Regions from separate parts of the Bacillus sp. FSL K6-0138 genome, predicted to be linked through region 1. Evidence: riboswitches for the same ligand, from Rfam matches in the RefSeq annotation. Region 1 holds a riboswitch; each other region holds the start of a gene.
What was found. A riboswitch is a leader RNA that binds a small molecule or an ion and turns the genes downstream of it on or off. The one in region 1 is predicted to bind S-adenosylmethionine.

Region 2: linked by a shared signal. The riboswitch ahead of mtnK (S-methyl-5-thioribose kinase) and the one ahead of MHB78_RS06785 (MetQ/NlpA family ABC transporter substrate-binding protein) in region 1 are both predicted to bind S-adenosylmethionine.
Region 3: linked by a shared signal. The riboswitch ahead of MHB78_RS23370 (5-methyltetrahydropteroyltriglutamate--homocysteine S-methyltransferase) and the one ahead of MHB78_RS06785 (MetQ/NlpA family ABC transporter substrate-binding protein) in region 1 are both predicted to bind S-adenosylmethionine.

What each region holds. Positions count from the first base shown of each region.
Region 1 covers NZ_CP150286.1:1,216,380-1,226,475, forward strand. Annotated here, with positions in the region: gene MHB78_RS06740 (TIGR01212 family radical SAM protein) at 1-753, opposite strand, end outside; gene MHB78_RS06745 (YtzC family protein) at 908-1,186, shown strand; gene MHB78_RS06750 (hypothetical protein) at 1,301-1,441, shown strand; gene MHB78_RS06755 (GntR family transcriptional regulator) at 1,489-1,881, shown strand; gene MHB78_RS06760 (ABC transporter ATP-binding protein) at 1,874-2,752, shown strand; gene MHB78_RS06765 (permease) at 2,746-3,720, shown strand; gene MHB78_RS06770 (ABC transporter ATP-binding protein) at 3,744-4,442, shown strand; gene MHB78_RS06775 (ABC transporter permease) at 4,432-5,763, shown strand; gene MHB78_RS06780 (hypothetical protein) at 5,792-6,472, opposite strand; SAM riboswitch class I at 6,577-6,682, shown strand; gene MHB78_RS06785 (MetQ/NlpA family ABC transporter substrate-binding protein) at 6,738-7,559, shown strand; gene MHB78_RS06790 (hypothetical protein) at 7,884-8,324, shown strand; gene MHB78_RS06795 (MFS transporter) at 8,481-9,650, shown strand; gene MHB78_RS06800 (DUF4257 domain-containing protein) at 9,867-10,096, shown strand, end outside.
Region 2 covers NZ_CP150286.1:3,100,723-3,110,818, forward strand. Annotated here, with positions in the region: gene MHB78_RS16450 (pyridoxal phosphate-dependent aminotransferase) at 1-1,020, opposite strand, end outside; gene MHB78_RS16455 (carbon-nitrogen family hydrolase) at 1,115-1,894, shown strand; SAM riboswitch class I at 1,976-2,117, shown strand; gene mtnK (S-methyl-5-thioribose kinase) at 2,189-3,388, shown strand; gene mtnA (S-methyl-5-thioribose-1-phosphate isomerase) at 3,390-4,460, shown strand; gene MHB78_RS16470 (hypothetical protein) at 4,471-4,584, opposite strand; gene MHB78_RS16475 (methylated-DNA--[protein]-cysteine S-methyltransferase) at 4,673-5,170, opposite strand; gene MHB78_RS16480 (PAS domain-containing sensor histidine kinase) at 5,175-7,385, opposite strand; gene MHB78_RS16485 (acyltransferase family protein) at 7,655-8,671, shown strand; gene MHB78_RS16490 (hypothetical protein) at 8,708-8,884, opposite strand; gene MHB78_RS16495 (hypothetical protein) at 8,892-9,044, opposite strand; gene MHB78_RS16500 (penicillin-binding transpeptidase domain-containing protein) at 9,145-10,096, opposite strand, start outside.
Region 3 covers NZ_CP150286.1:4,459,419-4,469,514, forward strand. Annotated here, with positions in the region: gene MHB78_RS23340 (class II aldolase/adducin family protein) at 1-10, opposite strand, end outside; gene MHB78_RS23345 (1-phosphofructokinase family hexose kinase) at 1-944, opposite strand, end outside; gene MHB78_RS23350 (PTS transporter subunit IIC) at 958-2,307, opposite strand; gene MHB78_RS23355 (PTS sugar transporter subunit IIB) at 2,323-2,598, opposite strand; gene MHB78_RS23360 (PTS sugar transporter subunit IIA) at 2,604-3,071, opposite strand; gene MHB78_RS23365 (BglG family transcription antiterminator) at 3,064-5,118, opposite strand; SAM riboswitch class I at 5,333-5,444, shown strand; gene MHB78_RS23370 (5-methyltetrahydropteroyltriglutamate--homocysteine S-methyltransferase) at 5,516-6,646, shown strand; one part of gene MHB78_RS23375 (IS3 family transposase) at 6,723-7,621, opposite strand; one part of gene MHB78_RS23375 (IS3 family transposase) at 7,621-8,278, opposite strand; gene MHB78_RS23380 (glycosyltransferase family 39 protein) at 8,452-10,096, shown strand, end outside.

The DNA of each region.
Region 1 (10,096 bases):
ATCCTGGGAAAGAAACGCCAGCTTGCCTTTCTCATACTGCTTCACCATCGGTGTTCCCTTTAAGAGGTGAAGCAAGTGGATTTTGATTCCCTGTACGTCTAAATCGGCAACGGCTTTTGCCGTCTCCATCATCATATCGTAGTTCTCGAGCGGCAAGCCGTTAATGATATGGGAACAGACCCTGATGCCGTGTTTTCTCAGCTTGTTTACGCCTTCGACGTAACATTCGTAATCATGGGCCCGATTAATTAAAGCGGCTGTCCGTTCATGAACGGTCTGCAGGCCGAGCTCCACCCAAAGGTATGTCCGTTCGTTCAGCTCGGCAAGGTATTCGACGACATCATCGGGCAGACAGTCAGGACGCGTCGCAATCGAGAGTCCGACAACCCCGTCAAGGCCGAGGACGGTTTCATACTTTTCACGGAGAACGTCGACAGGTGCGTGCGTATTCGTAAAAGCCTGGAAATAGGCCATATATTTGCCGTCTTTCCATTTTTCATGCATTCTGTCCCGGATTTCATGAAATTGGGTGATGAGATCGTCTGCGCGATTTCCCGCAAAATCGCCGCTTCCGGCCGCACTGCAAAACGTGCATCCCCCGTGTGCGACCGTGCCGTCGCGATTCGGGCAGTCAAACCCGCCGTCAAGGGCAACCTTGAAGACCTTGTGTCCGAAATGATTTCTTAAGTGATAATTCCATGTATGATATCGTTTTTCGCTGTTCGTATACGGAAAAGGGTTGTTCTGATGCAAATCAGGCTCCTCCTTGTAGTAGATGGCATCCTAAAATTGTAGCAAATAATGCGGATGAGAACAAATCCATTTCTCCATTATTTTCTTTATTGATCATGGGCGGATAGGGCAAAACTAAACGCGATGGAATTTTTCCATTAAGGAGGGGTTTTCTTTGGCTACAAGACAATCCGTCGGAGAACACATCCAAAGAAGCGATGATGCTTACGATTATGCTTTGACTCAATTTGAAACTGCGAGCAAGCAGGAACATTACAATGAGACAGAGTACAGCAATGCGCAGCTGATGCTTGAAAATGCAGTCAACGATTTAAATAAACTCTCACTGTTTGCCAATCCACAGCAAAGGGAGGAAATTTACCGCAAAAGGCTTCAGCTGCAAGCCCTTCAAAATAATATGATCCTCGAGAGATCGTATGAAAGGCCCTTTTAAAGGGTCTTTTTTTTCTGGGAAAATTGTTGACAAATCATTTGTGTATAATTATTGTATTAAGTGTACTACATCGAGTAATACAATTCATACACAAGTTGAAAGGAGCTTTCTTTCATGAGTGATAAACATAAAAAAGCACAGAAGCCAATGGTTGTACTGGCGTTTATCATCGCCTGCTCTTTCTTGTTTGTTCTTGCAACGCTTGGTTTTATGCTTCAGGAAAATATGGGGAGCGCGTTTTTTCTGAAGATTTAAAGAGGCCCCATGAATTGAAGAGATTGAATGAGAAAGAAGGGAGATAGATGATCCAAATCGATCCGAGAAGCTCGACTCCGATTTATGAGCAGATTATTCAGCAGATGAAAGAGCTTTGTTTAAAAGGAATAATGAAACCCGGAGATAAGCTTCCTTCTGTCCGAGAGCTTGCGACGATCATCATTGCAAATCCGAATACGGTAAGCAAAGCCTATAAAGAACTTGAGCGCGAAGGGATTATCGAAACGTTGCGTGGAAGAGGGACATACATTTCAGAAAACGCGAAAGTCACGCTTGATGAAGGGAAGATCACGATGATGAAAGAGCAGTTAAAACAGCTGATCATCGATGCACACTACGCCGGAATCGACATTCAGAAGCTATATGAATGGATCGCGGAAATCAGCGAAGAGGTGAAAGGAGGCGCGGCAGATGATTGAGTTAAAGCATGTATCAAAAACGATCGATGGTAAAGAAGTGCTCAAAGACGTTTCTTTAAAACTCGAAGAAGGAGAAATATTCGGATTGCTCGGCAGAAACGGTTCGGGAAAAACGACGCTCCTTCGCCTTATCCAGCAGATTCTTCTTCCAGACGAGGGAGACATTTTATTCGACAGCATTAAAATCAAGGATCACCCGTTGGTAAAGCGAAACATCATGTACATGCCGGTGCAAAATCCTTTTTTTGAGAAATACAGCTACAAACAGCTCGTTGCGATTTTGCGCGGCATATATCCGGACTTTGATGTTACATATGCAAACGAATTAATGAACCGCTACGGGATTTCTGAAACTAAAAAATACCGGGAATTGTCGACAGGATTGAAAAAGCAAATGTCGCTCATTTTGTCATTTGCCATCCGCCCTGCCGTCATTTTGCTTGATGAGCCGACAGACGGCATCGATGCGGTCACAAGGCATGACGTCCTTCAGCTGATGGTCGATGAAGTGGCCGAACACAATACGACCATTCTGATCACATCCCACAGGCTCGAAGATATAGAGCGGATGTGCAACCGGATCGGCTTTCTCGAAGACAATACGCTGTCAAACGTCATGGACCTTGACGATCTGAAAGAAGACTTCATCAAGATTCAAATGGCGTTTGAAGAAGACGTCAATGTAAAGATCAGGGAGAGAGACATACCTGTTTTAGACCATACAGGCGTGTTTTATACAGTGCTCATTCCGAAAGGAGACGATGTAAGCAGGCAGTTTCTCAAAAGCCTGTCTCCTAAGGTGTGGAACGAGCTTCCTGTCAGCCTTGAGGAAGTATTCATCGCGAAGTTTGGAGGGAAGCGAAGATGGTAGACCGCGGATTGCTTTATAAAGAGTGGAAGCAGCATCAATGGCTCTTTTTAATCGTCTTTGCCGCCATTATGCTCAGCGAGCCGCTTACAATATTGAACGGTTATTTATCTTATCAGGGGTGTCTGGAGGATCAAAAAGCCTTTAAAGATTTACAGTGCGAGTTTGTCATAGAATATCCAACCGGAACATTTGTCCAGATGTTTTGGATAGGGGGAGTCATCCTTGCACTCAGCCAGTTGGGCTTTGAACGGAGCAAAGGAACGCTCGATTTCACATTAAGTCTTCCTTATAAGCGGGTCACGGTTTTTCAGACAAAGTTTGTGTTTGGCGCATCTGTTCTTTTGTCAGCGCAATTATTATCGTACTTACTCTCATACTTGATGGTCACCGTGCTGAAGCCGGAGGTGCATAATTTTCACGTCCTTTTTATAGGCGCCATGTTTTTCAGTTTTATGGTTTATTCTTTGGTGATGGCGGCCGGGACGATGACAGGCAACATATTGGGGCAGCTGGTCGTTGCTTTTTCGGCGTCTATTCTGCCGTATTTGCTCATCGGGCTTCCGATATCCAATATTCAGGTTATTCTCCGTTTTTTCGGAATAGTTGACAGCGGTGTTTTTATGGATTCGGACTTTTTAGGTTATATCACACCGATTATATACCTCGATCATTTCGGCATTTTGGATGAAAACAGGCTGGTTATGTTCATTCCGCTTATTATGGGCGTTCTGTTTTATGTGATTGGCTATTTCTGTTTTTTGAAACAGCCGGTTGAGAGAAACGGACACTTTTTCTTATGGAGGCAGATGGAGAGACCGATTCAGATTCTCGTCATCTTATTCGGCATCTTCGGTTTTGGCCTGGCCGCTTCAGAAAACATTATAAGCTACATCATAGGGATGATCATCGGCTCAGTTGTCGGATTTTTGCTCAGCTACTTCTTGATTTTCAAAAAAACGAGACTGTAAACCGCGGAGAGGAGATAGAGAAAATGATTACCATAGAACATATTCACCACTCATTCAAAATCGGAAAAAAAGGAAGGGAAAACGAAATCAAAGTATTGAAGGACGTCTCGCTTACCGTCCAAAAAGGAGAAATCGCCTGTATCGTCGGGCGGAGCGGTTCAGGGAAATCGACGCTGTTAAACCTGATTTCCGGCTATATTGGGCCGACAGAAGGAAAGATCATGATCGGCGGTACGGATGTGACGGGATTCAGCGAAAAAGAGTGGGCGGAGTTTCGCCTTGAACATTTCGGTTTTATCTTTCAAAGCTTTCAGCTGATTCCGAGTCTGACGACGTTTGAAAACGTCGAGCTGCCCCTTACATTAAAAGGCGTTCGTCCGGCGGAGCGCAAGCAAAGGGTGAATGACATGCTGCGCCGCGTCGGCCTTGAAAACCATGCAGGCCATTATCCGAACGAGCTTTCCGGAGGACAGCAGCAGCGCGTCAGCATCGCGCGGGCGCTGATTTTAAACCCGTCGATCATTTTGGCGGACGAGCCGACGGGAAGCCTTGATTCCGAAACAGAGCAGGAAATCCTCGGATTCATCAAGCAGCTGAACAGAGAAAGAGGCATCACGTTCATTATTATTACCCACGATGACGAGGTGGCGTCGATCGCAGATACGAAATTCCGTTTATTTGACGGGGTGTTGGAGAAAGGGGAAGAGACCGTTGAAGTTTAAGGACCAGCTGAAATTCATCAGAAGAAACATGAAGAAAAACCGCCTCAGGGTGTTTATGACAATATTGGCGACAACGGTGGCCTGCGCGTTTTTAATCGTGCTCGCCTCCGTCGGCTTCGGGCTGCAAAAGTCGATGACCGAGCAGCTGATGAAAGATCAGATTGTCACGAAAATCGATGTCGCAGGAAAAGAAGGGCAAGGCGACAAGCCTGTTCAAAAGAAAGACTTAAAAGACTTTGAGAAACGCGGCGATGTAGCAGCCGTTATTGAACGTACAAGAGTGATGGCGCCTGTAGAAGCCAAATTTGGCAATCGGACCAATGAGCAAATCGGTTATTTGATGCTTACCGATATGGCGGCAGAGCAAAAAGCGAACATCAAACTGGACCGCGGACGCGTGGCGAAATCGCCGAATGAAATCGTCGTCGGCTATCATTTCGGCAAGATGCTGTGGACGAAAAAAGAAGCGAAAGAATATCAAAAGCAGCAAGAAAACAATCCAGATGACATAAAAGAACCTAAAGGATATGAAAAAGATATTCTCGGCAAGACGATAGAATTAAAGATTGAGAAGGTAGATGAAAAGACAGGAGAAAAAAGCAAGGAAAAAACGTATGACTTTAAGGTTGTCGGGGTAATGGAAAAGCCTTCTTACGATTGGGTGAGCGATTCCAGCGTCTATGTCAGCAATGACATGCAGAAAGGGATTACCGATTTTCTGAAAGCGGATAAAGACAGCGGTGATATAGAAAAAGAACTGACAGTCTATGCGGACAACTTTGAACATGTCGATCAGCTCACGAAAGATATGGAAGACAAAGGCTTCTTCGTCGATTCTGTCACGAAAAAGCTGGACAGCGTCAACCTGCTTTTTATGGCTTTTAAAATCGGACTGATTTTCGTCGGGGTAATCGCCGTATTGATTTCTGCGATCGGCATTTTCAACACGATGACAATGGCCGTCACGGAGCGGACCCAGGAGATCGGAATTATGAAAGCGATCGGTGCGAGTCCGAACGTCATCCGCAAAATGTTTTTAATGGAAAGCGCCTATATCGGCTTCATCGGATCTGTATTCGGCGTTATCATCTCATACGGTGTCAGCTTCCTGGTGAACAAGCTTCTCCCCGTGATTTTGTCATCGGTTTCCCAAGGCGAAGGGAGCGCACAGGATTTCAGCATCACGTTCTCCTATATTCCGGTGAGCCTTGTCATCATTGCGACTGTCATCAGTATGGGGGTTGCAATTCTGTCAGGATTGAATCCGGCCGTCAAAGCGACGAGAACGAACGTGCTGACTGCGTTAAGAAGAGAATTATAGAAAGAAAGCCGGCAGCGCGCCGGCTTTTTTAACGTTTTGGCGGTCTGTATCCCGCGTCTTGTGCTTCCTGTTCAGAACAAAACCATTGGACGACGTTTTTCGTGCGGTCATAGTATGTACTTCTAGGCGTATGATAAATTTTGTTGACGCTTCCCTTAATGTTGCACTCCTGACTGTGCTCTGCGGTCTTTTTGGAAGAGCCTGAGCTTTTATTCTGCCCGGCTGAAGCAGCTTCTGTTTGCTTATCTGCCTGGGCCTGCTTCGTTTTTGCGCTGTTCTTTTGGACGCCTGCCAGTTTTTTCTCTGCTGATTTCTTATCTTTCGCGAGCTTGTCCTTTTCTTTGAGCAGGTTCTCATTTTCTTTTTTTAACGTTTCGTTCTCCGTTTTTACGGATGCCAATGTTTCATTCGTTTCTTGAATCCGCTCTTTTAATGATTTGATTTCGTTTGAAAGAGACGTTTTCTCAGACGTCAATTCTTTGATTTGAGCCGTCTGTTCTTTCGTTTCGTTTTCCCCGGCGTATGTTTTCTGATCCGTATAAGGTGATGTCGCAGCGCAAAGGAGAAAACCGCCTATCAGAAAGGGATAAAAGATTTTTTTGGAGAATCGTTTGTCAGGCGAAAAGAACTTTTTTCTGATCAAATGAAAAACAGCATAGCCGAGCGAAAAAATGATGGAAAAAAATCCGATTGCATAGAAAAATTCCATTTTTGGGTCTCCTTTCTTCTTGTATTCATATTTTAACTCATTAAGTTGAAAAAGTTCTTGCAAATCTCAATATTCATACGTAGAATGAAGGGAATCAAATATGTAACTTATGAAGAGAGATGGAGGGACTGGCCCTGTGAAATCTCAGCAACCTGCATAAGCAAGGTGCTAAATCCAGCAGAATGTCAGACGCATTCTGAAAGATAAGTGATCGACTCTTTCAGGCGGACTGGAAGAGTTTTTTTATGTTGAGGAGGAGATTGGAATGAAGAAATGGACAAAATTGTGGGGAACACTTGCATTGGCGGGAACACTTGCCCTTCTTGCCGCATGCGGAAACAGCGCGGCAAACGGAAGCAAGGCGATTAAAATCGGTGCAACCGCAGGCCCTTATTACGATATGGTCACAAAAGCGATTAAGCCTGAGCTTGAGAAAAAAGGCTATCAAGTGGATGTCGTTCAATTTACAGATTATGTGCAGCCGAATACGGCATTGACGGAAGGCGAGCTTGACGCCAATTTGTTTCAGCATGAAGTCTTTATGAAAGCTTACAATAAGGAAAACAACAAAGATCTCGCCGCTCTGATTTCGGTGCCGACCGCACCGATGGGTCTGTACTCATCCAAGTATAAATCGCTAAAAGAGGTCAAGGCGGGGGCACAAGTAGCTATACCGAATGATCCGGCTAACGCTGCCAGGGCGTTTTTAACGCTTAAGGATCAAGGATTGATCAAGCTGAAGGACGGCATCGATACATTGAAAGCTTCTGAACGCGATATCACGGACAATCCGAAAAAGCTGACGTTTAAGCAGCTCGAATCCGCCAACCTGCCAAGGGCGGTTGAAGATCTTGACATCGCCGCCGTACCGGGCAATTTCGCCCTGTCTGCCAGCATGAAGTTGCAGGATGCCCTTGCGCTTGAAAACATGCCTGACCGCTACCGCAACCAAATCGTTGTCGACGGAAAAAACAAAGATAAACCATTCGCCAAAGATTTAAAAGAAGCGGTCAAATCGGAGGCTTTCGAAAAAACGATCGACAAAGAATTCGCCGGATTCGGAAAGCCGAAATGGATGACCGAATAGCGGCATGCGAACATACAGCTTCTAACGGCAACGTAGATGCCGCTGTGCCGGTTTCTAATCTCAAGACATACATGTCATCGGACAGCCTCAGGGAGCCGGCATCTTGCCGGCTTTTTTTCGTTCTTCGCTTTCTGTTCCATAGGACGACGTTTTCCAGGGGAGCGGGAGAACCGCCGAAAAACAGATTGCATATAAAACGAAGTGCGAAATCGCCGATAGAAAAAAGGAAAGCTGAAATTCCGATTATTATGATCGATTCAATATGGACCGGTTCTCCCGAATCTGCGAACTTTTTCCGCTTTTTTATGATAGGAGGCGTTTGACGTGATAAAATTTTCGGCCTTAACAGGCGCGCTTGGGGTGGCAGGAGTGATTACGCTCATCATTTCATGTGCAAACGGAACAGAAAGCGGCAGCCGGACGATTAAAATCGGTTCTGCTGAAGAACAGTATTTTGATATTCAGTCCGCAAAAACGGCTGGATTTGCGGCATTCTTTCAGCCGAATCGCGGGGAAAAGCCTTACGCCGGTCAGTTTCAAAACGGGGTGTTTGCGGAATTTCAAAATAAGAAACATGACAAAAAAACCGGCTGTTTTATGGGGGAGCCGGGTTCGCCAATGGACGTAAGAAACGGGGCTGAACGTCCGCCGGCATTCGAACAGCCAGGAACTGTAAAACATCCGCGGGACGGGAGCGGTGCTGAGCCGGACAGGATAAAAATCCACGATGGCCCGGACCCTGAATACAAACCCCGCCCCATCTAAGCAGCGGAGATTAAAGTATTTTTCTGAATATTATAAAAAATACCCTTTCTAAAAAGGGGTTTTTTTATGAAGGAAAACCGAATTCCCTCCATTGAAAAAAATGGCCAAAACGAATAGAATCTAGAAGGAACGAAAATCAGAAAGAAGGAAAACACAGTGCCGCGTACGTTATGGATGCTGATCATCGGGATGTTTATCAATGTAACGGGGTCTTCTTTTTTGTGGCCTTTGAACACTATCTATATTCACGACCATTTAGGGAAATCGTTAACCGCAGCCGGATTTGTATTGATGCTCAACTCCGGAGCCAATGTCATCGGAAATTTATGCGGCGGTTATTTGTTTGATAAAATCGGCGGTTTCAAATCCGTCATTATCGGAATCGTGATCACGTTTGTCAGCCTTTCCGCCCTCGTGTTTTTTCATGGCTGGACGGCTTATATCCTCTTGTTGACAGCTGTCGGATTCGGGTCGGGTGTTGTGTTTCCGGCATGCTACGCAATGGCCGGAGCGGTTTGGCCCGAAGGCGGCAGAAAGGCTTTTAATGCCGTGTATGTAGCGCAAAATGCCGGGGTCGCTGTCGGTTCCGCGCTTGGGGGAGTCGTTGCATCATTTTCATTCGCTTACGTCTTTTTTGCGAATGCGATGCTTTATGCCGTTTTTTTCGCGATTGCATGTTTTGGATTCAGACATATCCGCACAGAACGTGCAGTACAGTCATCCGTTGTAGATCATGCTGCCGGCGCAAGCGGAAAATCAAGATTTTCAGCCCTCATGCTCGTATGTACGGGCTATCTTCTCGGCTGGGTCGCTTATTCCCAATGGTCTTCAACGATCGCTTCACATACGCAGGATCTCGGCATATCGCTCGGGCAGTACAGTCTGCTATGGACGGTCAACGGTGCGCTCATCGTCCTGGGTCAGCCGCTTACCGGAATGTTTGTCCACAGATTCGCCAGTTCGCTAAAAAAACAAATCGTGAGCGGATTCATCATTTTTATGTTTGCTTACGGCATGCTGTTTGCCGCTGAATCTTTCCGGGTTTTCCTCGGCGCGATGATCGTGCTGACGCTCGGGGAAATGCTCGTCTGGCCGGCTGTTCCGACGATCGCAAACCGCCTCGCACCGCGGGGGAAAGAAGGGTTTTACCAAGGCTTCGTCAACAGCATGGCGACAGGAGGAAGAATGATCGGGCCGCTGTTCGGCGGAATGATCGTTGATTTTTTCAGCATGCAGGCATTATTGGCTGTTCTGCTCGTTTTGCTGATGATCAGCATAGGAACAGCATATTTATATGGCCGAAAGGAAAAGCAGCTCTCTGTTTGATATAGAAAAAATAGGTAATTGTAATTATGTGAAAATGAATCGAAGGAATCAAGATTATTACCTAGTTCTTCACATATAATGGAAGAAACAAGCTTTTTTTTCCTCAGAGACAGAACACATTTTCTGTAGTAGTATCGAATATCATCGCAAAGGGTTCTAGGGGGGCTGCTCGATGGCCTGAAGTCGCTTGACGAATCTAAGGGCTTTAGGAAGGTGATGAAGATGCTGCATCAAGTTTTGGTTGCTTGTTTGATTGGAGGGATTATGGGGGTTCTCGGGCACATTAAAAAAAGAGGACGGCTCGAGAAACCGAGAACGACGAAACGATTTATTTACCTCGGTTTTTTTGAAGATATTCTTGTCGGCATGGTTGCCTCTATTTTGCTTGTTTTATCTGCGGAACCTGACTCCGGAATTCAGCTCGTGGTTTTATCCATTGTTGCAGG
Region 2 (10,096 bases), 1.9 Mb from region 1:
GGAAAACTCCTCAGACGTAAAGCCTTTCGGAACGGGCATCCATGCAAAAAAAGATCCTTCGGGCGCCACCGCCTCCCAGCCGATGCCGCGAACGGCTTCTATCCAGACGTTCCGCCTTTTTTCGTATCGTTCGTTTAGTTCCCTCACACAGCTCTGATCCGAAAGAAGCGCTGTGGCCGCGGCATCCTGAACCGCTTTAAAGAGGCTTACGTACATGTGATCCTGATAGAGGTTCAGCGCTTCGATCACAGAGGCGTTCCCGGCGGCAAATCCGACTCTCCATCCAGCCATATTGTACGTTTTGGAAAGCGTATAAATTTCGATCCCGGCGTCTTTTGCCCCGTCGGTTTGAAGGAAGCTGACCGGCCTTTTTCCGTCATAGCCGATCGCCCCGTAGGCGAAATCGTGGACAACGCAAATTCCGTGCGCTTTGGCGAGCTTGACCGTTTCTGCAAAAAACGCCGGCGTCGCCTGGGCTCCTGTCGGATTGTTCGGGTAGTTCAAATACATCAGCTTCGCTTTTTCCTTCACGATTGCCGGAATTCGGCCGTAATCAGGCAAAAAACGGTTTTCTTCCAAAAGCGGCATCGTTTCCATCTTCGCTTTCGCGAGCTCAACGCCTGACCAATAATCCGGATATCCCGGATCGGGAACAAGCACCGTGTCCCCCGGATTCAGCAGGCATTGCGGCAGCTCGACAAGCCCGGCTTTTCCCCCGAACAATACAGCGATTTCTTTTTCAGGATCGAGGGTAACGCCGTATTCCTTTTTGTAAAATTCGGCTGCCGCCTCTTTTAGTGAACGGCTGCCACGAAACGACGAATATTTGTGATTTTCGGGATTTCGGACCGCTTTCGTCATGGCATCTACAATGTGAGCCGGTGTCGGCTGATCCGGATTTCCCTGGCCGAGATTGATTACATCGCACCCGGCCGCAATTTTTTCATTCACCTTTTTAACCAAAGAAGCAAAAAACTGCTCCGGAAGCTGCTTCAATACATCAGAAAACTCAAATTTCATTTTTTTCACCCGCTTTGAAAAATTCTTGAAATGATAGTCCATCATCATATATTGTTAAAAGTAAAATGTAAAGTAAAAAATGAGGTGGCTCAAATTGAAATGGACGATCTCCTGCCTGCAATTCAATATATCGTACGGAAATCCTTCCGAAAATTTCAAAAAAGCGAGCCGGCTGATCGAAGCTGAAAGCCGGCGCTCGGACATCGTAATCCTTCCCGAGCTTTGGACGACGGGATATGATTTAAAACGTCTCGACGAAATCGGAGACGATGAAGGAGAGCAGACGAAAAAGTGGCTTCAGCAAACGGCAAAAGCGAACGATGTCCACATCGTGTGCGGCTCTGTCGCGGTTAAGAAAAAAAGCGGCGTGTACAATACGATGTACATCGCGGACAAACACGGACAACTCGTCAAAGAATACAGCAAAGCACACCTTTTTCAGCTCATGGATGAACATCTTTATTTATCTTCCGGATCAGCTGACGGCAGTTTTGAGCTTGAAGGCGTAAAAGCAGCGGGATTCATCTGCTATGACATCCGCTTTCCGGAATGGATCAGGAAGCACACCTCAAAAGGAGCCGGCATCATCTTTGTCTCAGCTGAATGGCCGCTGGCCCGCCTCGATCATTGGCGCGCTCTTTTGGCGGCGAGAGCGATCGAAAACCAGTGCTTTGTCGCAGCCTGCAATCGCTCCGGAAAAGACCCGGCAAACGAATTTGCGGGCCACAGCATGATCATCGACCCGCTCGGACACGTACTCTCAGAAGCCGGACGTGAAGACACGGTGATCAGAGCGGAAATTGATCTTGATGACATTGCAAAAACGAGGGGGCACATTCCGGTTTTCGAAGACATCCGCAAAGATTTATATTAAAAAGTATTGACAAAGAAACCGCGATGCTGGTAACATTTTCAGCAACTGACCGACTGAAATTTTAAAATTTTATATCGATTTCTCTTATCGAGAGTTGGGTGAAGGACTGGCCTAATGACCCCAACAGCAACCGACCGTAATACCATTGTGAAATGGGGCGCAAGTTTTGCGCCGCTAGGGCACGGTGCTAATTCCATCAGATTTGCATTCTGAGAGATAAGAGAGGCAGACACGACGATAAAGCCTCTTTCTCTCACTGAGAAAGAGGCTTTTTATTTTTTGGAGGGAACGAATATGACCGTAACGAAAACCGCTGTATACGAAACATTGACAGAAAGCTCCGCTGCTGCTCTTGCCGTCCGCCTCGGACTGTTTTCAAGCAAAAGCACCTTGACGTGCCGGGAAATCGGGGACGGAAACCTGAATCTTGTCTTCCATGTGTACGATAAAGAGCAGAACAAAGGGCTGATCATCAAACAGGCCGTGCCATATGCAAAGGTCGTCGGCGAAAGCTGGCCGCTGTCGCTCGACAGGGCAAGGATTGAAAGCAGCGCGCTGATCAGGCAGGCTGAACACGCCCCGCATCTTGTGCCGCAGGTTTATTATTCGGACACGGAGCTTGCCGTAACCGTGCTTGAAGACCTTTCAAGCTTGAAAATTGCAAGAAAAGGTCTGATCGAAGGCAAAAACTACCCGAATCTGTCGCGGGATATCGGAGAATTTCTCGGAAAAACCTTGTTTTATTCCTCCGATTATGCGCTCGATCCAGAAGTCAAAAAACGGCTTGCCAAGCAATTTGAAAATCCGGATTTATGCGATATCACGGAAAGCCTCGTGTTCACAGATCCTTTCTTGGATCATGAGACAAACGATTTTGAAGAGGAGCTTCGCGATGATGCGGAAAAGATATGGGCGGATGATGCGCTGAGGCTCGAAGCGGCGGCATTAAAAAAACGTTTCATCACCTCTCATGAAACGCTTATTCACGGTGACTTGCACACGGGCAGCATCTTCGCCGGAGATGCGGAAACAAAGGTAATCGATCCCGAATTTGCCTGTTTCGGGCCGATCGGTTTTGACATCGGACAGTTTATCGCCAACCTCTTGCTAAATGCGCTCGCCCGTGAAGAAGCGGAACGCCGCCCTTTATTCGCCCATGTGGAAACCGTATGGGAGACGTTCAGCAGAACGTTCAGCGAGGCGTGGGAAAAAGACGCCCTCTTCTCATACCGGAATGCGCCGGAATACCTTGAAGACACGCTGAAAAAAGCGTTTGAAGACGCAGCCGGCTTTGCCGGATGCGAAATGATCCGCCGGACGATCGGTCTGGCTCATGTGGCTGATCTTGAAACGATCGTTCCATTCAGCAGGCGGATCAGCCAAAAAAGGCTCGCCTTGAAAATCGGTTCAGCATTAATCAAAAAACGCAAAGAATACCGCACGCCGAAGGACTTGATCAATGCGTTTTTAGAACAAGCTTTTAGGAGTGAATGACATGTCAGAGCAATTCGCTGTGCCCCGCTCTGTGGAGTGGGAAGATACATCAGTCAAAATCTTAAATCAGCAAAAGCTGCCGGAAAAGACGGAATATCTTCATTTAACTACAAAGGAAGACATTTATGATGCGATCAAAACCTTGAAAGTCCGCGGCGCGCCTGCGATCGGAATCACTGCGGCTTTCGGTCTGGCTCTCTCTGCCCAAAGCATCGAAACAGAGGATGTATCCGAATTCCTTCGAGAAGTCAAAAACATAAAAGACAACTTGAACGAGGCAAGGCCGACGGCCGTCAATTTGTCATGGGCGCTCAAGCGGCTTGTGAAAAGCGCGGAAGGAGCGAAATCGGTCAATGAAGCAAAAACCGACCTCGTTCATGAGGCGATTCAGATCCAGATTGAAGATGAAGAAACGTGCCGTCAAATCGGACAAAATGCACTTCAGCTGTTTAAATCGGGCGATAACATCATGACGATCTGCAATGCGGGTTCGATCGCGACAAGCAGATACGGAACAGCGCTTTCCCCATTTTATCTGGCGAAAACAAAAGATCTCGATCTCCACATTTACGCATGCGAAACCCGTCCCGTTTTGCAGGGTGCACGCCTGACGGCATGGGAGCTGATGCAGGGCGGAATAGACGTCACGCTCATTACCGACAGCATGGCTGCCCACACGATGAAAGAAAAAAACATTTCGGCGGTCATCGTCGGAGCCGACAGGATCGCCAAAAACGGAGACACGGCAAACAAAATCGGGACGTACGGTTTGGCGATCTTAGCCAAAGCGTTTCAAATTCCGTTTTTCGTCGCCGCTCCTCTGTCAACCTTCGATCCATCGATATCAACCGGCGACGACATTCCGATTGAAGAACGCGATCCCGATGAAGTCAGACAAATCGCCGGTGCGCAAATCGCTCCGAAAGAGGTGCCCGTATTCAATCCGGCGTTTGATGTCACGCCCCATCATCTTATTTCCGGGATCATCACGGAAAAGGGGATCATCACCGACAGATTCGAAGAGGAAATCGACGCGCTGTTTTCTTCGGCTAAAACCGCTAAAGTCCTTTGATCAGGCTGCTTTAGCGGTTTTTTATCGATTGAATAATATCGTCTTTTTGTTCTTTCGTAAGGACATGCAGTTTGACGAACAATTCAGCGTACACTGCAACTTTTTGCGGGCGGATGAGTTTCATCTATTCGTCCTCCTTTTCACCGCGGCCAACATTTTTAGCTTAATAAAATGATATGTCGCAAGCGAAAAAAAGAAACGGCATGCGCCGATTATTTTCCTTTATACGGAATATTTTCGATCTCAAGCAAAATCGCTTTTTTGTCTGTTTCATTGCCGGCATAGCCGGTCAGCGTGTTGTTTTTTCCGATCACGCGGTGGCAGGGAATGAAAATCGGCAGCGCGTTCTTTTTATTCGCCTGGCCGATTGCGCGGACCGCTTTCGGATGGCCGATTGCCTCGGCAATGTCGGAATAGCTCCGCGATTCCCCGTAAGGAATGGAAAGCAGCGCTTCCCACACTTTTTTCTGGAAAACCGTCCCCTCTTGATGCATCGGAAGGGTGAACGCTTTCCGCTTTCCTCTGAAGTATTCCGTCAGCTGGCGTTTTGCAAGCTGCAATAACGCCGTTTCCTGATGTGCAAGATCAGGATCTTCCGCTTTCATGCTGTCCAATTCTTCTTTTTCAAAAATCAAGTGTGTAATATGTTCGTTTTGCTCGACAATGTATGCCTCTCCAAAAGGCGAGCTGACCTCGCTGTAAAAGCCCATAACGCTATAAAACCTCCTCTTCATGCTGCTGCCGGATCGGGAGGGTCAGGTGAAATGTCGTGCCTTTCCCTTCTTCGCTCTCGACCTCAATTTTTCCATTGTGTTCTTCGATTATTTTATAGCTGACCATAAGCCCAAGTCCAGTCCCCCGTTCTTTTGTCGTATAAAAAGGCTCCCCGAGCCGCTTCAATTTATCCTCCGTCATCCCGATCCCTTCATCTGTGAGCGACACGACGATATGGTCTCCGTCTTTCGGCCTGATTGACACGTAGACATTGCCGCCGTCAGGCATGACTTCGATTGCATTTTTCAAAATGTTGATGAATACCTGCTTGAGCTGATTCGGCTCGCAATAGATGAGGGGGATTTGGCCATTAGTGTCAAGGTGCATCTGAACGTTGTCCAGGTTTGCCTGTGCATGCAGAAGATCCATCGTGTCCTGCATGATTTTCACAATATCCTTTTTTTCGTACATGATCGCCTGCGGCTTTGCGAGAATCAGAAACTCGGTAATAATCGATTCAATCCGTTTTAATTCAGATGTGATCACATTGAAGTATAGGGAGTGTTCCTCTTGAATGCTTCCTTCTAACAGCTGGATAAATCCTTTTAAAGCGGTCATCGGGTTGCGGATTTCATGGGCGATTCCCGCCGCAAGCTCCCCGACGACATGAAGCGTGTCAGATTTGCGGAGCCGTTCTTCCAGCTCCTTTCGTTCCGTCACATCCCTGAGCATCGCCAGATTCATATTTTGGATGATATTTCGCTTAAATGAAAATTCTAAGATCCGGTTTTGGTCGGTTAACAGAAATGGAATGTCATTGTCCATTTCCTCCAAAGAAATGGCTTTTGCCGGAGAGGCTGCATTTTCTATTTGATATCCGGAGATGGCGTCAAGAAGATTTGCAGTTTTTAGCCGTTCAAGAGGAATGCTGAGAATGTTTCCGGCTTGCGGATTCGCATCGATAATGTCGTATCGGTTGTCGAAAAGAACGATCCCGTCCATTGATCCGTTGAAGACTTTCCTGAATTTCAGCTCGCTTTCCCGCAGCTCTTTTTCCATCCGCTTCCGGTCGCTCACATTTCGCAAAATCATTAAGCCCTGGCTGCCGAACATGATGCGCTTCGACGTGAACTCAAGTTCTTTATATTGCCCGTTCGCCATGCGGAACAGCAGCTCTGCCCTGATTTCCCCTTTTTCATCATATTGCTCTTGAATGAAAAGATACCGCTCATCGGATTTATCGATAAAATCTTTGATCCTTTTATGTAAAAGCTCTTCCATCGGCAGTTCGAAAATTTTGCAGGCCGACTGATTAGCCTTTACGATCCGGCCGTTATTGTTCAAAATAATGATCGCATCCATCGCATTTTCGAACACTTCCCGAAACCGCTCTTCGCTTTTAAACAGCTGTTTTTCCATCGACCGTTTTTCGGTGATGTCCCTCATGATCGACATATAAAAACCGTTTAAAATATTCGATGTAATCGTCAGCTCAAACAGCCTGTCTTTCCCGGACCTCAGCCGCACGGGCAGTTCGCCTTTAGCCTTTCCCTTCCTGAACAAAGCGCTCAAAATTTTGTCGAGCTTTCCGGCGTTTTCTGCGGAAACGAACTGCGAAAGTCTCAATTTGGACAGCTCGTCTTTTTCGATTTCGAAGCTTTGGCAAAACGATTGGTTGGCATCGATAAAACGGCCCTGATTGTCAAAGATCACGATGCCTTCAACAGCCCTGTGAAACAAATCCTTAAACAGCTTTTCATTGATCGTGCGTTCGCGCTCCAATATTTTTTTTGATGAAATATCCCTCATTACGACAAAAAAGCAATCATCCCTTATTCCTTTGTTCGCCGTAAACTCAATATATTTGACTGAGCCGTTATCCAACCTGATCGCGGCTTCTTTTTTCGTATATCCCCGCTTCAAAAACCGCTCGACGTTTTGCTCTAATTCTTCAGGCGGAACAGCGTGCAAAAAATCGAGCGCCGAACGGTTCAGCACGTTCTTTTTCTGGCTTTGCAAGATTTTGCAGGCGGCATCATTCGCCTGAACAATGTTCATTCGTTGATCCAAAATAAAAATAGCGTCCAGCGTTCCGTTGAACAGCAGTTCATACTGATACAAATCCGCCTTTAGCTTTTCGTTTTCCCGCTTCAGTTTTTTCAGCTGGTTTTGCAGATATAAAGATTCGTTCAAATCAAGAGTATCCGCCATTTGTTACACTCCTTCTTCAAAACCTATCCTCCAATAATTCTACAAACCGTCTGATCTTCCTTCATTTGTTTCAAACTTTTACAAGATTTCCACCCATTTTACAGAACAATGACGCTATAATCGTTCATTACGATTCCGTTACACCTCCCTAACAATGGGCCTTCATTCATAGGAAAAGACATGGTTTTTATTTTAAAATGATAAACGAAGCATCATTCAACAGAAACAAGCGCCTGACTGCTGCAAACTTATAAAAAAAGGGTGATGTTATGACGAATTCACGTGACAGCTATTTTGACAACGCCAAATTTCTGTTAATTTTTCTTGTCGTGTTCGGCCACATCATCCGGTCATATATCAATGACAATGATGTGCTGCTTCATATATACAAATTCATCTACACGTTTCATATGCCGGCTTTTATTCTCATATCAGGCTATTTTGCAAAAGGATTCAACCGTCCCGGATATGTGAAAAAAATCGCTGTGAAGCTGATCGTTCCCTACTTGATTTTCCAGGGGATATATACGGTGTTTTATTCGTTTATAGATGATCAAAGCCTGACTGCCTTCAATCCGTTTGAACCGCAGTGGTCGCTTTGGTTTCTGCTCAGCTTGTTTTTTTGGAACCTTTTTTTGTTTCCATTTACAAAACTGCCTGCAGCATGGTCGTTTGCCGCAAGCCTTGCGATCGCCGTTCTTGTCGGGTATATCGACGCCATCAGCGATACGCTCAGCCTTTCGAGGACATTCGTTTTCTTCCCGGTCTTTTTGGCGGGCTTTTATCTAAAAAAAGAACACTTCAAAAAGCTGAAAGGCTGGAAAGGAAAACAGGCGGCTCTAGCCGTATTGGCGGCAACGTTCGTTTTTTATTTCTTCGTAGATTTCGATTATTCGTGGTTGTTCGGTTCAAAGCCTTATTCTGAATTTGGAGACGTCGGAATGAAAAGCGCCCTGAATCGCGTCGCACTCCTTGTGCTGACGTTTGGCTCAACCTTCGGGTTTATGGCACTTGTGCCTGAAAGACGGTATTTCTTTACCCTTTGGGGAACAAGGACATTTTATGTGTATTTGCTGCACGGCTTTATTATTAAGTCATTCAGAAAAACCGGTGCGGAAGAATGGCTCGCCGACTATCAGAGCCTGACCGTGCTGATCATCGCAACCGCCGTCTTGACCTTCTTCCTGTCAAGCGGATTCGTTAAAACGGTGGCTCAGCCGTTTATCGAACTGAAAATGACGAATTTGCTGAGGTGGCTGAAAAAGCAGGCACGGTATAACGTGTAAATAAGAAAAAAGGACCAAATCGGATTTGGTCCTTTTTCAATCTTTCTGCTTATCCTTTTCATCTTTTTTCTTTTTCTTATTCTGTTCGATGATATCGATAAACTTAAAGGCGTTGACATCGCCGAGTTCGCCCGAAAATTCCTCCTGAAGCACTTTTTTGTTCATCGGCTTTTTATGATTTTGCATATCCTTGCTTTTTTGATTTTTCTCCACCGTTCCGTCAATCTCCCTGTTTTCCTTGTTTTGAATTGCGGTTTGCACCCCTGTCTCCGTTTTCCGCATCAAACTGTGTGATATATTGGTGATCATGCATGCTTTCAGCCGGCGTTTTATTGTTCAAAGCGGCTTCATTTCTGGCAACTTTTCGTTTCATACACGACATTCCTTTCGTTTTGTTTATCCATATCTTTTCCTGAAAAGAGCCGTCCACACATCCATTTTCCGGAAAGAAAAAAAGCACCGAAAAACGGTGCTTATTTAAACAATTGTTTCACTTTATTGACGACGTATGAGCTGCCTCCGCGGTTTGATACATCCTCAACCATCATCGTGACTAACAGGTCTTTCTTTTTGTAGTCATAGGCTGTGAACCAGCCGTTTTCCTTGCCTTTTTCGCCTTTTTTCTTTTTCAGTTCGGCGGTTCCCGTTTTGCCCGCGATCGAGAGACCCTTGACGACCGGCTTATAAGCGGAGCCGCGCGGATCATCTACAACGCCTTTCAGCCCTTTTGTAATGGCCGCTGCTTCGTCTGCGGTTACGAGGTTTTTGTGCCAGATTTCCTTCTCATCGCCGTCTTTTTTGATCAGGCGCGGTTTGATCAGGTTTCCGTCATTGATAAACGGCGTATAAGCGGCTGCCAAATGAATCGGGGACATCAGCATCTGTCCTTGGCCATATGCAGTATCGCCCAGCAGAATGTCTGAGTCGATCCCGTCGTTGGCGATCGAAGATGCCGTCGTCGGAAATTCGTATCCGAGCTTTTCTTCAAAGCCGAACGATTTCAGCCCTTCGACAAATTTGTCGCGTCCCGTATCAATAGCCGTCTGGGCAAAATAAATGTTGTCAGAGGTAATGAGCGCATTTTCCAAGTCGACATCGCTCAGCTGTTCTGAAACCCTTGCCACCTTATATCCGCCCCATGACGAATCTTTCTGCCATTCTTTGCCGACGATATGTTTCTTTTCATCCGCCTTGATCGCACCGTTGTTCAGCCCGATCGCGGCCGTGATCGGTTTGATCGTTGAACCGGGCGCATACGTTTTGTTGAATTTCGCAGTAAATGGCGCTGCACTGTCTTTGTTCAGCTTTTCCCATTCGCCTTTCTTCCAGCCGAACAAAAATCCGTTCGGGTCGTAGGATGGTGCGCTGACAAGTGCCAATGTTTCCCCTGTTTGCGGCTGGAGGGCCACTGCTGCGCCAGAATCG
Region 3 (10,096 bases), 1.4 Mb from region 1:
GGTATAACATGGTGAGCCTCCCCCAATTCCGTTATAGTAATTTGCGAAAAAAAGCTCTCAGCTTCCTGGATATCAAAATCGGTGCAATTGTGCTTTGTTACTTTTGAAGCGGAACAGGCTGCAGCATAACGCAGACTGTCGTGAAAATCCGCTTTTTTTGCCAACTGGGAGATGAACGCCCCTACAAATACGTCGCCGGCGCCTGTGTCATTTTGTTCGCGAACGGCCGGAACGGAGACGTGGTACATCCGGCCGCCGCGGGTTGCATAGCAGCCGTCCTTTCCAAGCGATATGACGACATAACCGATTTTTTCGCCGAGGCGCGACAACATCTCCAATAATGGCATCTCTTTCCCGTAAAACAGTTCGCCGGCCTCATGCTGATTAGGTTTAATAAAATCGACCTTCATCTCCACCGCCGCAGCAAGCGCACTGCCCGACAGGTCGCACGCGATAAAACAGCTTTTCTTCTTCAAAATCGACAGAATCTCTTCAAGCTTTGCGCACGTATAGCCTGGGGGCATTGAACCGGCAATTACGGCATAATCCCGTGATGTGACATGCCGGTCGAGAAAGCGGATCAGCCTTTGGTGATTGCCCTCAGATACGCGAAAGCCGCACCCTGTTATCATCAAACTTCCTTCATCCGCCTCATCGATAAATATCATGCATTCTCTCGTTGATGCCCGCTCTTCAACAAACAGATGATGACGGACTTTTTTCTCTGCGAGAATCGCTTCCATTAATTTGCGGTTTTCTGAACCGATAAAGCCAAGCGCCAGGTTTTCAACGCCGAATTTGGTCAGCGCGTGTGAGACATGCAGCCCTTTCCCGCCTAAGTCAAATTCGCTTTCTGTCACCCGGTTCGTTTTTTTCTTGGTTAAACGGCCGGTTATCCTCATCAGCCTGTCGATGGCCGGGTTCAGCGTGATCGTATAGATCAAACCGATCGCCTCCTTAAACGGTTTCTTCCTTTTCCAGCTCCTTCGTCCGCTTCTTCATCATGCGGCAGTATATGACAAGGAAGCCAAGCCAGACCGCGGCGGGAATGAGCCAGATGATATGCTCGCCCGCTTTTGCAAAAATAAAGCGGAATACGGGATATTCCAGCGTGCTCCAAGAAAGCATCTGGCCGCTCTCGATATTGACCGCATTCGTATCCTTGGCCAGCTGCGTGATTGTCGGTGCAAACGAGGTCGCAATGTACAGGAATACAGGCGTTGAGATGATCCCTAAGAGCAGCATCCTCAGCAGGTTGCCCCCTGTAATAATCAGCGCCGGCACTGCAAAAGAGATATTGATGATGCCTGCGAACGGCAAAATAGCATTTCCGGGCAAAATAACGGCGTAAATCAATGTCACAGGAACCATCAGAATCATCGCGACCCACGCTTCGCTGCTTCCCGCCAAAATCGGCCAATCGAGACCGATGAACAGACGGCGGTTCTTAAATTTGTTTTTCATAAACTCTGAAATGGCGTCCGACAAAGGGGAAAGCGCTTGCATGAACAGCTTGGCAACCATCGGAAACAGCGTTAACGCGGCAGCGGCCTGGATGGCAAGCATCAGCATGTCAGGCACGGAATAGCCCCCCGCCATCCCCAATAGGAGGCCGATGATGAAGCCCATAACGTGATTTTCGGCAAATACGCCCATTTTTTCTTTTAATGTATCTGCGTCGACATGTTTATCGAATAGCGGTATTTTGCTGATGATCCAGTTAAACGGAAGCAAAAAGACGGCAAACAGCATCATGCTGTGAGAAACGGTGACACCTGGTATTCCGGTGATCTTCTCGATCTGTTTTTGGTTGACGTCGGCGAGGATCAGCTCGATCACCATTTGAACGGCGGCGACCACAAAGGCGGCATATACATTGCCGGTGACCCCTATGACGAGTACAGCCGTTAAAATCTTTCCCCACACATTCCACAAATCAACGTTCAACGTCTTCGTTTTATCGAAAAATAGCATGACGGCGTTAATGAGCATTTGCAGCGGAAACATCAGAAATGCAAGCGGCCATGCCCATGCCAGTGTGGCAAGCGATGTCCAGCCCCCGTCGATCGTATTGAGCTGGATGCCCGTTCTTTTGACGAGAGCTTGAGCGGCAGGCGTCAGCGCATCCAGCATAAACCCGATGACGATGTTCATCCCAACAAATGCAACTCCGAGTATGACCGCCGCATTGACGGCATCCTTCCATTTCATTCTTGAAGCGATTCCGACGAGAAACATGAGAAGCGGCACAAATACGGCTGCGCCGAGATCCAATACATACTGAATGATGCCTTGCAACAGCTCCATCCGTATCACCCCCGCTTATGTTAATAATTCAATCAGCCTTTCCGTTTCTTCCTGAAGCCCCATGCCCGTCAAAAAAGCGATTCCGTTTAATGTCGGAATGGAATATTCTTTTTTTGCTTTCGTAATCGCGATATACACATCGCTTGAAGCGATGTATTGTTCCAGTGATTTAATATCGACCGCTTCAACGCTGGCGCGGATGCCGTTCTGGTCCAGTATTTTTTTCACTTTTGACGCCACTGTCTGGCTTGTTGCCACTCCCGATCCGCATGCTACGATCACTTTTTTCATGCCTATCACTCCCGTACGGTATGTTTTAAAAAGGTGAACAGTTGTTTTTTCTCATTAAGCTCGTTCAGCCGTCTGACAAACTGCGCATCATCGAATTTCTCCATAAGGGTCTGCAGGATTTCAACCTGTTTTTCAGGGTCTGTCACCCCCAATACGAAAAAGCAATCAATATCCACCTGCCTGTCTTCCGTTCCCATATGAATGAACGGCAATTTGCGGCCGTTTTTCACGACGGCGATGAACGCCTGTTTGACATGCTCGCGATCCGTATGGGGCAGGCCGATGTTGCAGTCTTCAAGCGCCAGGCCCGTCGGGTACTTTCGTTCCCTCTCAATGATTGCATCTGTAAACGTGTCTTCTACATAGCCTAATTCCTTTAAAGCAAAGCCGATCGTTTCCAGCAATTCCGCCGGTGTTTGTGCATGAAGATCGGTGAATACGAGCTCTTCCTTAAACCAGTCTGCCTCACTCACCGCGTCCACCCCCTTTCTTTTTAAGGGTGCCGATGCACTCAAGCACTTCCCGCTTTGACCGCGCTTTCCATATCGTCTGAGCTGCTTTTTCATTCAAAAACAGATCGTTTAAGTGCAGCAGTGTAGGCACATGATGCTGGTCATCCTCAGGGGCCAACACGACGAGCGCCTTGGCCTGATTGCCGTCAGGCATGACAACCCTGTGGCGGCAGATCAGAATGCTGAAGTCTTCAAACATGACCCCGTCTTGCGGTTTTGCATGGGGGAGGTAGACGGAGGGCCCAATCATCATCCGGCAGCTTTCTCCTGCAAACGTGTCCGTTACCCGCCGCTTGTAGCGTTCATCGATTGCACGCCTTCCCATCATCGGCTTCATGGCCGTATCAAGCGCTTCTTCCCACGTCATGTCTGCTTCCGTAAAGCAGATGTGTTCCTCTGAAAACGGAAAAAGGCTTTTTGCATCGGTTCTTTCATCTGCAGCCGGCGGCGGTTGATTAAAAAACGAAACGATTTTTTCTCTTACAGCCGTGTAGTCTTTCTGATCGATATAATCCTTTAAATGAAACATTAATTCGAGCGCCTTCTTTTCGCTGTCCTGGTCGATATACATTTGGATCTCTTTTTTTAATAAAAAGCGGTCTTTCTCATTTAAAATCGGGTCGACCAAAAACGTTTTCTTCCCTGTATTTAAAGGCACGGTCGAAAAAATAAAATCGACTGTTTCTTCGTATTTCTTAAAATTTCGTTCGGCATATGCGCCGATAAACTGAAAATGGGGAAACATTCCTTTTAACGTTTCAAGCAGAAGCTTTGAGACAGATACCCCGTTGCGGCAGACGACCAAAGCTTTAAAGACAAAATCCTTCTCCGCTTTTGTTTGATTCATCCATGCCTGTACGATCATTGCGATATAAACAATCTCTTCCTGTGACAGCGGCACCCTGACGACTCTTTCGATCGGAAAAACAGACTTCGCAACGATCGAATAAATCGGCGAAAATTCGCGGATAAACTGATCCTTCAAGGGATTTTCGACATTCAGCCCCATCTTTGTTCTGTAAACGGCCGGGCGCAGGTGCAAAAGGAGCCTGTTTTTCAGTTCCGCTTTGTTCACTAGGTCTGTTGCAAGCTGACCTTCAAGCAGATCGAGAAATTCGTTGACGGCATCGACAAGGCCACTGCTGCCCGAAATATCGAGGGCGGATTCGAGCCGGTTTGAGGAAAGCACCTGCAGAGACAAATACAATTGATCTTTTTCGCTTAAATCGGGTATGTCCCAAAAGATGTTTTTCAGGCACTTATATTCCCTTGTATTGATGACATCCGACTCTTCGATCTCCAGCGTCCATTCATGCTTGCACGCCTTGATGCGCCTGATGAGCAAGAAGAGCACGATCGGCAAATCTTCAATCTGCTCATCAGTCAGCGATATCGAAAGCTTTTCTTCGGCTTTCATCAAGCGCTTTCTTAAAAAGAACAGCTCCTTTTGATCGACGAGTCCTTTTCTCTCTAATAGTGCCGCCCCGGCGTCATGCATCAGCAGTTTTTTTGTCTCGATCACAAGCCGCTTTCGGATATGATATTCAGAACCTATCAGCTGATACCCGCCTTTCCTGGAGTACGTCAAATCGATAGATTCATTTTTTAAAGATTCCTTGATCGTTTTGATGTCATGCAGCATCGTATTTTTGCTGACAGCTGCGAAATCGGCCAATTCCTTTAAAGAATCAGAGGCCGGATTTGCGCCGAGTTTAATGATGACCAGGCTTGTTCTGCATTCGGGCGGGATGTAATCAAGTTCAATAAACGCCGGCTTTTTCAGCATGTTATACAGGTAAGCCCTCGTTCTTTCGGTTATCACAATGGAGCCGTCTTCTCGGGCGATTTGGATCAAATCTAATTTTTGTTTTCCGATATGGTCATTCAACTCTCGGATATGGCTGCAAATCGCGCTTTTCTTTTGGCTGATCTCTTTTTCTATCCAATCAACCGAAGAAGAGCGATTCATCACCAAATGAAGGACGACGTCTTTTAATTTGCTCTTCATCTTTCCCCCCCTTTAATAATCCCGTCCTTAGTTTTATTATATTTTTTTATCGCCCGGAAATATGGAGATTGAACACAATTGAGAAAACGCTTTCAAATGAGAGTTGTGATGAACCGTGTTCATCTTGAAATGGGAAAACCATATCAAAACCCATTGACATTTTCGCAAAAAGTATTAATATTAAAATTATTATAAAAATCGCATAAAAAGGTTTTCCTTATCAAGAGTGGTGGAGGGACTGGCCCTGTGAAGCCCGGCAACCGCTGTCTTTTTGACAGAATGGTGCTAATTCCTTAAGAGCACGGCTGTGCTCTTGAAGATAAGGAGGAGATTGTCTGCCAAGCTCTTCCTTATCGGGAAGAGCTTTTTTATGTTAATAAAGAAAGAGGGATGAAGCATGACACAATCAACCGATGTACTGCAGCAAACGCCAGGAAGAAAAATAGGACCGTTCAGGGCGGACCAGGTGGGCAGCCTGCTCAGGTCTGAGCCTGTTAAAAAAGCGCGCCTGCAAAAAGCAAACGGGGAAATTACCGCGGAACAATTGCGTGAAGTTGAAAACGAAGAGATCAAACGCATTGTCGAAAAACAAAAAGAAATCGGCCTGAAAGCCGTAACAGACGGCGAATTCCGCCGCTCATGGTGGCATTTCGATTTTCTCGAAGGTCTTGACGGTGTTGAAGGCTATGTAGCGGACAAAGGTATTCAATTTCACAATGTCGTAACGAAACCGCGCGGCATAAAAGTAACCGACAAAGTCGACTTTACAAACCATCCGATGCTGGAAGATTATAAGTTTCTTCATAGTATTGCGGGAACGCATACGCCGAAAATGACGATCCCGAGCCCGAATATGCTGTTTTTCAGAGGAAAGCTGGAAGAAAGCCCGTACGAGGATCTGGATGAATTCCACCACGATGTGGCGCAGGCTTACAAAAAAGCGATCCGCGCGTTCTACGATGCCGGCTGCCGCTATTTGCAGCTTGATGACACTGCCTGGTCCGTATTTTTCTCAGAAAAGGGACATGAGCAAATCAAGGCGTTCGGCCGCCAGCCTGATGAGCTGCGCCAGTCCTTCGCCAATACGATCAACGAAGCAATCGAAGGACGTCCGGATGATTTGACTGTCACAATGCATATTTGCCGCGGAAACTTCCAGTCAACATGGGTGGCAGAAGGCGGATACGACGCCGCTGCTGAAACGATTTTCGACGGACTGAACCTTGACGGGCTCTTCCTTGAATTCGATGATGAGCGCTCCGGCGGATTTGAACCGCTTCGCTTCGTGAAACGGAAAGACCTGCAAATCGTCCTCGGCTTAATTACATCTAAATTCGGAGAGCTTGAAAACCCGGATGATATTAAGCGGCGCATTGAAGAGGCGTCCCGATATGTCGACCTGAACCAGCTGTGCTTAAGCCCGCAGTGCGGCTTTGCTTCAACGGAAGAAGGCAACCTGCTGACCGAAGAACAGCAGTGGGAAAAACTGCGCCACGTGATCGAAATTGCCGAAGACGTTTGGAAATAAATAAGGACATGTTTCAAGCCATACCTGATATTGATCTGCACCCTGTCAAGTAGACAGTGGAAATAACTAAAACACACTAGACGGCTTTAGCCCTGTATTCCACTGGGCTGAGGCCGTTTAGTTTTTCTTGTAGACGATCGTGGTTGTAAAAGTGGATATATTCATCAATTGCGCTTTGAAGTGCCTCAAATGTCTCGTACGAATTCCGTCTGTATTTCTCGCATTTTAATTTCCCCCAAAACGACTCAATGGGGCCGTTATCAATACAGCGGCCGACGCGGGACATACTCTGTGTCATATTTGCGTTTTCAATCATCCTTCTAAACTGGTGGGACGTGTATTGAAAACCTCTGTCGCTGTGAAGGAGAGGACGTGCGTTTGGGGCTGCCTCAAGCGCTTGGTTCAAGGTTTTAAACACAAGGGCGTTATTATTGGATTTCCCCAGCACATAAGACACGACCATTCCCTCATGAAGATCTAAAATGGCACTGAGGTACGCTTTCCGATGGCCGTATTTTAGCTCTGTCACATCAGTCACCCATTTTTGATTTGGTTTGTCCGCTTTAAACTCTCGATTCAGGATATTTTCGGACACATGTTGAGGCGTCGCTTTGCCGTAACGTTTTTTCTTCCGCCGAATGACACACTCCAGCTTGGCAATTTTCATCAGCCGATAGATGCGCTTATGATTGAGGCGCTCTTTAAAGCGGCGGTTCATGTTTAAGGTCATTCTGCGGTATCCGTAGATACCGCCAATTTGTTCGTGAAGTAGCGCCATTTTGGCGATAATCTTTTCATTCTGTTTTTCTCTCGCTGAAGGTACTCGGCTCCTCCATTTGTAATACCCCTGGCGCGAAACTTCGGCAATCTCACATAACATTTGGACAGAAAAGCCTTCTTTTCGATTCAGCTCTAAAATGGCGAGATATCGATCTTCGTACCGAACCTGACTTAGAACCGCCTCCTTTTGATCTCTTCCAACTTTTTTAAGAACGCATTCTCTGCGCGCAAACGCTCATTTTCCTGTTCCAGCCGTTTGTTTTCCCGTTGAATTTTTTCTTCAGGTGTCAGTTCTTCTTCGGTTTTGCGTTTCCCTCGGTTGTCTTTTAAGGCCTCTTCTCCGCCTTCTTGATACTTTTTCACCCATTGATACACCTGTTGGTAGGAGACTTGATGAATCTCCATTGATCTGGCGTAGTCCTTTCCATGAGCTAGACAATCCTTCGCAATCTCAATCCGTTCTTCCAATGAAACGTTCTTCCGTTTGGTCATCAAACGATTCCTTCCTCTCCCGCTGTCTTTTAACGTTTTATGACCATTATAAAGCTCAACCCACTTCATGAGTACGGATTTACTGGAAATCTTATATTTTCTCGAGATTTCTCTTTGAGAGTAGCGTCCGGATAAGAAGTCTTTCACGGCATTGTATTTTAATTCTGCGGGATAGAACTTATGGCGCTTTGAACGTTCCAAACTCTCCACACCCGCCATATCATGCGATGTTCTCCATTCACGAATCGTTTCGGCATGAATGCCATATTTTTCTGCGATCTCCTTCACCGAATTATTGCCCTGATCACATTCTGATAGAATATTCAATTTTTCTTCTTTTGAAAACCATTTTCCAGCCATGAAAAAACTCCCCCAAGGCAAACAGATTTTTTTATTTCATCTGTCTACCTTTAGGGGAGCATATCATATCAGGTATGGCTTTTTTTATGTCTTCTTTTAAAAATCCTTCTTGATTTGTTCATAGTTTGATCATATTTGGCTTCTATAATGCTTGTTAGTGAGGTGATCGAATCATGATAAAGAAAAGGAAAATTGATATATTCCTAGTTCTCATTCTCTTATTATCCGCAGCGCTCAACCTGTACGGCATCTGGAACAGCGATACAGACAACGCCTACTACACGGCAGCCGTTACGAGCATGACGCAAAGCTTTCACAACTTCTTTTACGCTTCTTTTGATCCGGGAGGTTTTGTAACCGTCGATAAACCGCCGGTCGCACTATGGGTACAGACCCTTTTCGCGCTTGTGTTCGGCGTGCACGGCTGGAGCGTCGTGCTTCCCGAGGGAATCGCGGAAGTCATTTCCGTAGCACTGCTCTACTTCATTGTAAAACCTACTTTCGGGAAAACGGCAGCAAGAATTTCCGCACTCGTTATGGCTTGTACACCGATTGCCGTCGCTGTCAGCCATACAAACAACGTTGACAGCATTCTTGTCCTTTGTTTGATGATTGCAACATGGATGCTGTTTAAAGCAGTCCGCACAGGAAAAATCGGCTGGCTGCTCGGCGCATTCTGTATGGTCGGCGTCGGCTTTAACGTCAAGATGCTGCAAGCGTACATGGTGTTACCTGCATTTATGCTGTTTTATCTGATTGCAGCAAAGACGACGACTCGCAAAAAAATTGTGTCTCTGATTACATCGGTCATCGTTCTTGCGGCGGTTTCCGTATCATGGGCAGTCGTTGTTGACAGCCAGCCGGAAAGCTCCAGGCCTTATATCGGCAGCAGCCAGACGAACTCTGTCATGGAGCTCGCCTTCGGCTACAACGGAGTCCAGCGTCTGACGGGACAGTCCGGAGCAGGCGGGGGCAAAGCGGCTTCTGATCAAACACAAAAGAAATCGAACCAAGAGCAGCAAAGCGGCACATCTAGCAGCAGTTCATCTTCCTCAAACGGACAGATGAATCCGCCAAGCGGCGGAGAAATGCCTTCAGGCGGTCCGGGCGGCCAGACGGGCGATGTTCAAAAAGGCGGCGGCGGTCCAGGAGGCGGGGGCAACGGTGCAGGCTCTTTCGGTACGGGGACACCGGGACCTCTTAGATTGTTCCAATCTGAGCTTTCAGGTCAGGCAAGCTGGCTGATCCCGTTTGTATTGTTCGGCATCATCGGCTTGCTGATCACAGGCCTTCGCGGTCAAAGAAAATTCAATGATACAACGAATGAAACGATTTTCTGGACGATGTGGCTTGTCCCTGTCGCCGGCTTCTTCAGCATCGCCGGATTCTTCCACCACTACTATCTGATCATGCTGGCAGCACCGATTGCAGCCTTGTCAGGTGCGGGCTGGACGGCACTTGTTCGACTTTATCAGGAAGAAAACGGCTGGAAAAAACGGCTATTGCCAATCGGCGTTTTGCTGACAACAGCGTTTGAATTGTATATCTTCAGCCCTTATCTCAGTGACATCGGAATCGGCTGGAGCATTCTCATCGGTGCTTTCGGAATCGGCACAAGCTGTCTTCTCTTCTTCTTTGCCAAAAAAGGAAAGTCGTTCAGCTACTACGTTTCGCTTGCAGCGCTTCTCGGCATGCTGATCGGTCCTTTCTACTGGACGACGGCGACTCTCGCTGACGGAGTGAACGGCATGATCCCGCAAGCCGGGCCTAAATCGGCGCAATCGTTTGGCGGAGGCGGCGGCAAGATGCAAATGAAAA